DNA from 2 places in the Parasphingorhabdus cellanae genome. Region 1 is predicted to be linked to the other one. Evidence: riboswitches for the same ligand, from Rfam matches in the RefSeq annotation. Region 1 holds a riboswitch; the other holds the start of a gene.

Region 1 (4,213 bases):
GCGGATCGAGGCGAAACCGCTGGCGAAGGTGATGACCGCCAGCTGGTAAGCCTATTGGTGGAACAGATTGAATTTGCCGATGTCGTTATCGTTAACAAGGCAAGCGATGTATCGGCTGAACAGCTCACCATGGTTAAAAAAGTTGTCGCCTCGCTCAACGCTGATGCCAGGATCGTTGAAGCAGATCATGCGAAAGTTGAACTCGACGAGATACTCGATACCGGCCTTTTCGATGATGAAAAGGCGGAAATGCACCCGTTATGGGCCAAGGAGCTATACGACTATGGTAGCCACCGACCGGAGACCGAAGAATATGGTGTCGAGAGTTTTGTCTACCGCGCCCGCCGCCCATTTAATCCCTCCCGTTTCTATGATTTTCTAACGCAAAATGGCCTCGATACTGTTATCCGCGCCAAAGGGCATTTCTGGCTCGCTACCCGCCCCAATTTTTTAGGCGAGCTTGCTGTAGCCGGTAGCCAGACCATTACCGCGCGCATGGGTCGCTGGTGGGCCGCCGTTCCGAAAAACCTGTGGCCGGAAGATGGTTCATTTGAAGAATTTGTCTTGAAACATTGGGATCCAACATGGGGCGACCGGAGGCAGGAACTTGTGTTCATTGGCATCGGCATGGACGAGGCGCGTATCCGCCGCGAACTGGACGGCTGTTTGGTGAAAGAACAGATATTCGTGCCTGATATATGGTCAATACTGGCCGATCCCTTCCCGGCATGGGAAGCGCCGCAACCTGCTCTGGAGCCTGCCGAATGAGCGTGGATGCGAAAGAGCGGTCGATCGCATTCACTGCAAGAAATCCAAAAGCTCTGCGTGCGATTCGAGTTGAGGGCGTAGGAATTGCCATTTGGGAACGTTCAGCACCACCGGGCCTGTCGGACCTTAAACTGGATGGAATAGTTGATGTCCGTTTTACGGCAGATATCGATGAGCTACCTGCCATGCTCGATAGTGCTCTTGACGATGCAGGTCATGAAAAAAGTGTTGCTCGGGACATCCTGCACAACGATATTCTGGTGCTCGCCAATCGCTTTGCCCAAATCATGCAGAACGAATTTGTCGAAATCCGGCTCGAGTGTGTTACCACCAATGCCTGCAAGAAATTTCACACCGATTATGTCACAGCACGGCTGATCACCACCTATTTGGGGCAAGGCACACAATGGCTTGATAGCGAAGATACGGCCGATAGCGATTGCGGTGATCTCCATAATATCCAGCAGATGCAGGCGGGCGACGTCGCCCTGTTCAAAGGCCGCCTCTGGTCCCGGGACAAGGCTGGCATTCATCGCTCTCCACCGATTGAAGGCACTGGTGAGGAGCGGCTGTTGCTAGTTATCAACCCGGCAAGATTGAAGAATGCGATTTAGCAAAAACATAGATTTTGGCGGGGAATTTAACATGGTCTAAATGAGAGCCTAATGTTGGAAAATGTGGTTTCCTCACTGCCTACCGCGATTATCGTAGGCTCTACGGATGCCCGCCCGGCGAAGATGTCGCCAAACTCAGGGAGGCAGCAAGCCGCTTCCCCGGTCCAGGCGGCACCCGAATACAACAGATTGTTTGACGGCCGGCGTGGCCGTCCTTCTTATCTCAATGATTTAGAAATTACGTATGACACCTGAGCGCAACTCTATCGATCTCATGCATCGCTCGACCGAAAAACCCGAACAAGGCGAGCAGGTGCGCGATAAACATGTAAAGCTCTTCCATCTTGTCGCCGGCGGACCTTTGGTCGTTTCATTGTGTAGTGAGGAAAGCGATAGTTTATGCTTGGCACGTAGTTCAGTTGTGTTTAACGTTATTGTTGCACGAAGGTGCATTCGAGTTGGTGAACGGGAAACCGGTGCAAATCCGGTACTGACCTCGCAACGGTAATTGAGTGATCAGCAGCAAGATGCCACTTTCCTTTCAGGATGGGAAGGCGCTGCCTATCAACACTCGTCAAGTCCGGAGACCGGCCGCTCGAACCTTTTAAAATCACCGTCCGAGGACTGGCGGCTTATGGAGTTGGCAACATGAACCAACCTGCTAAAAACGGCCTTCTGGCCGCTTCGCTTGCGCTCGCGGGCGTTCTCTCCCATGCCTTGCCGCATCCGATGGGCGTATCGACCGTCGGCGCGATTGGAATGGTCGCTGCGGCTTATCTGCCGCGCAGGCTTATGCTGGTACCGGTATTTGTAACGGTGCTGCTTGTCGATGCGATGAATGGGTTTTACAGCGCGCTCGCGATGAGCTTCGTTTATACCGGGCACTTATTTGCGGCGGTCGCAGCGCGACCGGCATTGCGTAGGATCGGTTTTACTCCAGTAGCTTTCGCGGCGGTTGCGAGCGCGGTGGTATTCTATCTCATTTCCAACATTACACCGATGGCAATGGGTTTCTATCCTAACACAGTTGAGGGATGGATCGCCTGTTATGTCGCCGGGCTGCCCTTTCTACTGAAAGGTGCCCTCGCCAATGCGATATATGGCGGTGCAGCATTCGGAATCATCGCTTTGACGGGAGTATTCGATGCGGATCGTTTCGCTGCTGCCAAGCGCCACTGATATAGTTGTCGCGCTGGGTGCAGGCGGCGATCTGGTCGGAGTAAGTCATAGCTGTTCGGGCGAATGGGATCATTTGCCCAAACTGACCAGCACCTGGATCGACACGAAAGCCTCTGCCGCGCAGATCGACCGACAGGTCAGCACGGCGACACGGCCGCTATATCAGCTCGATATCGCGATGCTGGAACGGCTCGCGCCCGATGTGGTGATCAGCCAATCGCTATGCGATGTCTGCGCAGTGCCTTCGGGCGACGTGCGCGAGGCGGTTCTTTCGCTTTTGAACGCGCCGATCCTGGTCGATCTCGCCCCCAGCCGCCTGGCTGATGTGCCGGTCTGTTTTGGCCAGGTGGGGGAAGCCATCGGGCGAAAGCGAGCCGCTACCGAGCTTCGCGCAAAATGGGATGCGACTCTGGCCGAATATGACGGCCGCCATGCGGGAACTGGTCTTCGTGTGGCATTTCTCGATTGGCTCGACCCACCCTTTATTGCCGGGCATTGGATACCGGATATGCTCAAGACGCTGGGTATGACCTGCCTGCTGGGTAAGAGCGGCGAGCCCTCCTTTAAAGTCGGTTGGGACGAGGTTGCGAGAACCGCACCCGATATTGTCATTGCCGCCTGCTGCGGGTTGGACGAAGCAGCGGCCAAGGCAGCCGCAGTGCCGCTCGACTGTCCGGTACTTTTCCTCGATGGCCACATGCATTTCAGCCGCCCTAGCCCAGCCCTCCTTCCCAGCATCGTCATGCTGTCGGACGCAGTGTCGGAGTTCATGGAACTTGCCTGAGCCAAGCTATTGGGATTTGCACGATGCCGCTTGCGAACGCAGTGATTTCACCTATGAAGATCCCGAAACCGGATATGTCGTCTTCACGCGCCTTGGCCTCCTACAACGCACAAGGTGCTGCGGTGCCGGGTGTCGGCACTGCCCGTTCGACCATGACGGTGTGAAGTTGGCGGCGCGCACCCGCAAGATCCAGCAGGCGGCGTGGCTGACAGATGTGCATGATGATGCTGACGGCCCCGTGTCGCTACTTTTCTGGAGCGGCGGAAAAGACAGTTTTTTGGCGTTCCGCGCGCTGCAACGGGACGGACATACCAACATCGTGCTCCTCACCACTTTCGATGCGCGCAGTCGGATGATCGCGCATCAGGAGTTCGCAATTGAAGTTGTGGTTAAGCAGGCGGCGCAACTGGGTGTGCCGCTAATCGGCGTACCGCTTCATGCACGCGCGGACTATGTCGACCAGCTCGCTGCAGCGCTCAATCTGATCCCGGCTTGTGAACGGCTATGCTTCGGTGATCTTCATCTTATCCATATCCGCGAGTGGCGCGAGCAGGCCTTTGTCGGCCATCCGCGCACGGCGGAAATGGAACTGGTCTTTCCTTTGTGGAATGCGGATTATGATGCGCTGCTGGCAGATTTGAAAACGTCGGGAGCAACCAGCATCGTCAGCGCCGTCGCCCCCGATCTTCCGCAAATTTCCATCGGCGATGTTTTCGACGCTGACCTGCTTGCAAAGCTGCCGGACCATGTCGATCCGTTCGGCGAGAATGGCGAATTCCACACCCGAATCATGCTTGGGCCATCCTCGCCGAAATTGGACTAAGCCCAAACCTCAGAACCGGGCGCGCACACAGATGCAAAAGGAACG
Region 2 (4,213 bases), 130 kb from region 1:
AGTAGCTATGAAAAGTCCCGAGCCAAAGGACCGGATGGCGATTTAATGCAGCGGGTCGCGATGCTCTATGCTGAGGATCCTGCGCTCTCATCCTTGTGGCAAGATGCTTTGGCCGCCGATGCGATGGCGAATATGCAGCAAGGCCAAATGCGCGGTGGTGCGGCGATTGGTTCGATGGCTGCCGGATTGATGAGCGGGCTCGCTGGTGCGCGGGTTTTGATGCTAGAGACCAATGGTTGGGACACGCACAGCCGTCAAAAAGGACGGCTTGGTAATCAGTTGAAACAGGCGGATGCGCTGATCGCGGCCTTACGGGATGGCCTTGGAGAAAATTGGAACAACACACTTGTGCTGGTTGCAACCGAATTTGGTCGTACCGTTGCTTTTAACGGCACGGGAGGGACGGACCACGGTACCGGATCGGCTGCAATGCTTTTCGGAGGTGCTCTAAAAAATGGCGGTACGGTACAAGCTGACTGGCCGGGCCTAGCGCCCGCCAACTTGCTGGACAACCGGGATTTGCGTCCGACCATGCGATTTGAGGCCATGGTTACCGGCGCGCTGTCCGATCATTATGGTATTGAGCCGGGCCAGATGAAGAAGACGCTGTTTCCTGATTTTGTGTGAACTTATGCGCCGTCGCGCTTGAGCCATTGTGGCAGACCTGCAGTGATCAATGCAACATCGTCCGCTGCTGCGGCAATGCGTTGATTCATCCAGCCGGATTCGTCGCGAAACTCGCGTCCTAAGGCACTTTCCGGAACAATACCCGAGCCGACTTCATTGGATACTAGGATCACCGGCCCTGGCGCGTTCGATATGGATTGGGCCAGTCCGTCAACGGTTGTCGCAATGTTCCGATCGGCGAGCATGACATTGCTCAACCATATCGTCAGACAATCAATCAGTAGCGTAGTTTTTTGAGCGCTATGGGTGGTAATAATAGTAGCCAGATCCAGCGTTTCTTCGACCGTGTGCCACTGTTCGCCGCGATCCTGCTGATGGCGTGCAATTCGGTCGGTCATTTCGTCGTCAAAGGCTTCGGCCGTTGCGATGTAAACAAGCTTGTCGCCATTTTGCTCGGCCAGGCGCTGTGCAAAGCTGCTCTTACCCGATCGGGTGCCGCCCAAAACTAGCGTGATATGGCTGCTTCTGTCGGATTTGGTCGGCATAATTGTCTTGCTCCGCAGAATTGGGATGACTAGAGAAGCCTTTGCTACAGGTTCCCGGAGACGGGATCAAAAGGGAATTCGGAAGGGAAAGCGATTTCTTAATCCGAAGCTGCCCCCGCAACTGTGATCGGTGAGCGGGCTCGTCAAATCCCACTGGACTTTGTGTCTGGGAAGGGGACGAACCCAGCGATGATCCGAGAGCCAGGAGACCTGCCCGTGGCTGTCGTTCTATCATGCGGACGGGGTGTGCCATATGATCGAGGAGTTCCTCGCGTAGCGACGATTACCATCGGGCTACGCATGTGGGAATCCCATGGGCGTCAAATATGCGTGGCCTTTTTGAATGATTGTCAAAAAGGAATATTCATGCGTTTTCATAGTTTTATTTTATCCACCACGGGGCTTGTCATGGCGCAGCCGGTTCTGGCCGAAACGGCAGTAGTGACCGAAGATGGTGACGAGGTTATCGTTGTAACGGCATCTCGGTCCAAGCAGCTGTTATCGGAAACCGGGCGGTCCATTACCGTCATCGACCAAGACCGGATCGAACGGACCCAGAGCGTTGCGGTTGTCGACCTGTTGCGAAATGTGCCTGGCGTTACCTTTACGCGCAATGGCGGCATTGGAACCGCAACATCGGTATCCATTCGCGGAGCAGATTCTGACCAGACAGTGGCTCTGATCGACGGGGTTAAACTGAATGATCCGTCATCTCCCGGTGGCGGCTTCAACTTCGGTAACCTCCTCACCGGTAATATATCTCGGATCGAGGTGCTGCGTGGATCGCAGTCGGTTATCTGGGGTAGCCAGGCCATTGGCGGGGTGATCAACACGATTACGCGGGAGCCGACGGAAGACCTCAGCATCAATGCGCGCGCCGAATATGGTTATCGCGATACTGGGCAAATAGTTGGTAATATTTCCGGACGCTTCGGTCCGATCGCTGCCAGTGTCGGTGCGGGCTATTACCGCAGCGACGGGTTCTCCGCCTTTAATGAAGAGCGCGGCGCAACGGAGAGCGACGGCTATCGAAATTTCGGTGCGAACGGAAAGTTTGAAATTACGCTGAACGAGGCTGTTTCAATTGATCTGCGCGGTTATTATTCAGACGGCAGAACTGACATTGATGGTTTTATACCGCCCAATTTCACATTCGGTGACACACCCGAGGTTTCCAATGTAGAGGAATTTGTCGGATATTCAGGCCTGAATATAAACCTGCTAGATGGGCGGTTCCGTAATCGCTTAGCCTTTGCCTATACCAGCATTAAGCGGGATAATTTCAATCTCGATGTGCAGACATTTGACGCGCTCGGCCGTAATGAGCGATTTGAATATCAGGGTGTTTTCGATATTTCCGAAATATTCCAAACAACAATTGGTGCGGAAACGGAAACATCAAAATACCGCACGGGTTCCGGTGATACAGCACAAAATTTTTCGTCTGAGATTGACAGTTTCTACGGTCAATTGAGCGTGACGCCGCTGGAAGGATTTACGGCCACGGCTGGCCTGCGTTACGATGATCACAGCACATATGGCAGTGAAACGACCTTTGCTGGTGATCTGGTGTTTAGCCCCAATCAAGGGAACACGATTTTCCGTGCCAGCTATGGCGAGGGGTTCAACGTGCCATCCTTATTCCAGTTGTTTAGCGATAATTTCGGAAATCCAGCGCTCGAAGCAGAAACATCGCGAAGCTATGATGCCGGCATCACGCAAAAGCTTATCGGTGGCAAAGTGGAATTGAGTGCGACGATTTTCCGACGCAACAGCCGCAACCTGATCAACTTTGTCGGAAGTACCTACGAAAATGTCGGTCGTGCGCGAGCGCAAGGGTTGGAAATGGGATTGCTTGTCCGACCGGCTGAGCCACTCGCTTTTTCCCTCAACTACGGGCTGGTCGATGCGGAAAACCGGGAAACCGGCTTGAAGCTGAATCGGCGTCCGAAGCATAGCATCAATGCTTCGCTGGATTATGACTGGTCCTTTGGTCTCAAAACCGGTGCGACGATCACCCATGTCGGATCGAATTTTGACAACACATCAAACACGCGCGAAGTGGAAGGTTATGTCGTCGTTGATCTGCGTGCGGCTATGCCAATAACCGATAATATCGAGGTCTATGGCCGCGTCGAGAATCTGTTTGACGAGGAATATGAAACGATATTCCGCTATGGCACGCCGGGCCGATCTGCCTTTGCCGGCGTCCGGTTACGCTACTAATATGAGCAATAGTCCAGCCACCAATCCGTTCCGCTTTCATGGCGGACGATTGGCGGCTGCGGCTGTGCAATTTGCGGATGCGCCGGCGCCATGGGTTGACCTTTCGACCGGGATCAGCCCGTGGGCTTATCCCTTACCCGAACTGGCGCCGGACATCTGGAGCCGCTTGCCGGAACCCGAACTTATCGCTGATCTGGAGCTCGCCGCAGCTAAGGCATTTGGTGTGAGCAATCCTGCTGAAATCATTGCCGTGCCGGGCAGTGATATGGCCATCCGGATGTTGGGCTCCTTGTTCGCAGATCAACGCGGCGCGATGCTGACACCGATATATTCAGGCCATAAAGCGGCCTGGCCAGAGGTGGAGGAAATTTCCATCGAAGAGGCGGCGGATAAAGAGCTGGTCATTCTCGCCAATCCGAACAATCCCGACGGTCGTATCGTTGCGCCCGAAAAATTGCGGGCACTGCACGGACAAGTGATTGTTGATGAGGCTTTTGCAGATACTGCGCCGTCCGCCAGCATTTTGCCGGAGCGCGGCAATGCCATTGTCCTGCGCTCATTTGGTAAATTTTATGGTCTGGCGGGGATCAGGCTGGGTTTTGTAATTGCCAATATTGCGATTGTGGAAAAACTGCGTCGCATGCTGGGCGACTGGCCCATATCGGGCGTGGCGGCAACTGTCGGATTGGCTGCCTATGCCGATCGGGATTGGCAGGACCAACAGCGGCAGCGCCTTCAAACAGCGGCGGCCCGGCTCGACAATTTGCTTAAAGATTCTAACTTGCATATTGTGGGGGGGACATCGCTGTTCCGTC

What was found. A riboswitch is a leader RNA that binds a small molecule or an ion and turns the genes downstream of it on or off. The one in region 1 is predicted to bind cobalamin.
Region 2: another riboswitch for cobalamin. It lies ahead of J4G78_RS04105 (TonB-dependent receptor plug domain-containing protein); the one in region 1 lies ahead of J4G78_RS04770 (DUF6580 family putative transport protein).

What each region holds. Positions count from the first base shown of each region.
Region 1 is NZ_CP071794.1:953,235-957,447, forward strand. It holds gene J4G78_RS04760 (GTP-binding protein) at 1-768, shown strand, start outside; gene J4G78_RS04765 (DUF1826 domain-containing protein) at 765-1,382, shown strand; cobalamin riboswitch at 1,811-1,993, shown strand; gene J4G78_RS04770 (DUF6580 family putative transport protein) at 2,031-2,561, shown strand; gene J4G78_RS04775 (ABC transporter substrate-binding protein) at 2,527-3,345, shown strand; gene J4G78_RS04780 (Dph6-related ATP pyrophosphatase) at 3,338-4,168, shown strand.
Region 2 is NZ_CP071794.1:818,496-822,708, reverse strand. It holds gene J4G78_RS04115 (DUF1501 domain-containing protein) at 1-627, shown strand, start outside; gene cobU (bifunctional adenosylcobinamide kinase/adenosylcobinamide-phosphate guanylyltransferase) at 630-1,172, opposite strand; cobalamin riboswitch at 1,204-1,404, shown strand; gene J4G78_RS04105 (TonB-dependent receptor plug domain-containing protein) at 1,539-3,398, shown strand; gene J4G78_RS04100 (threonine-phosphate decarboxylase) at 3,331-4,213, shown strand, end outside.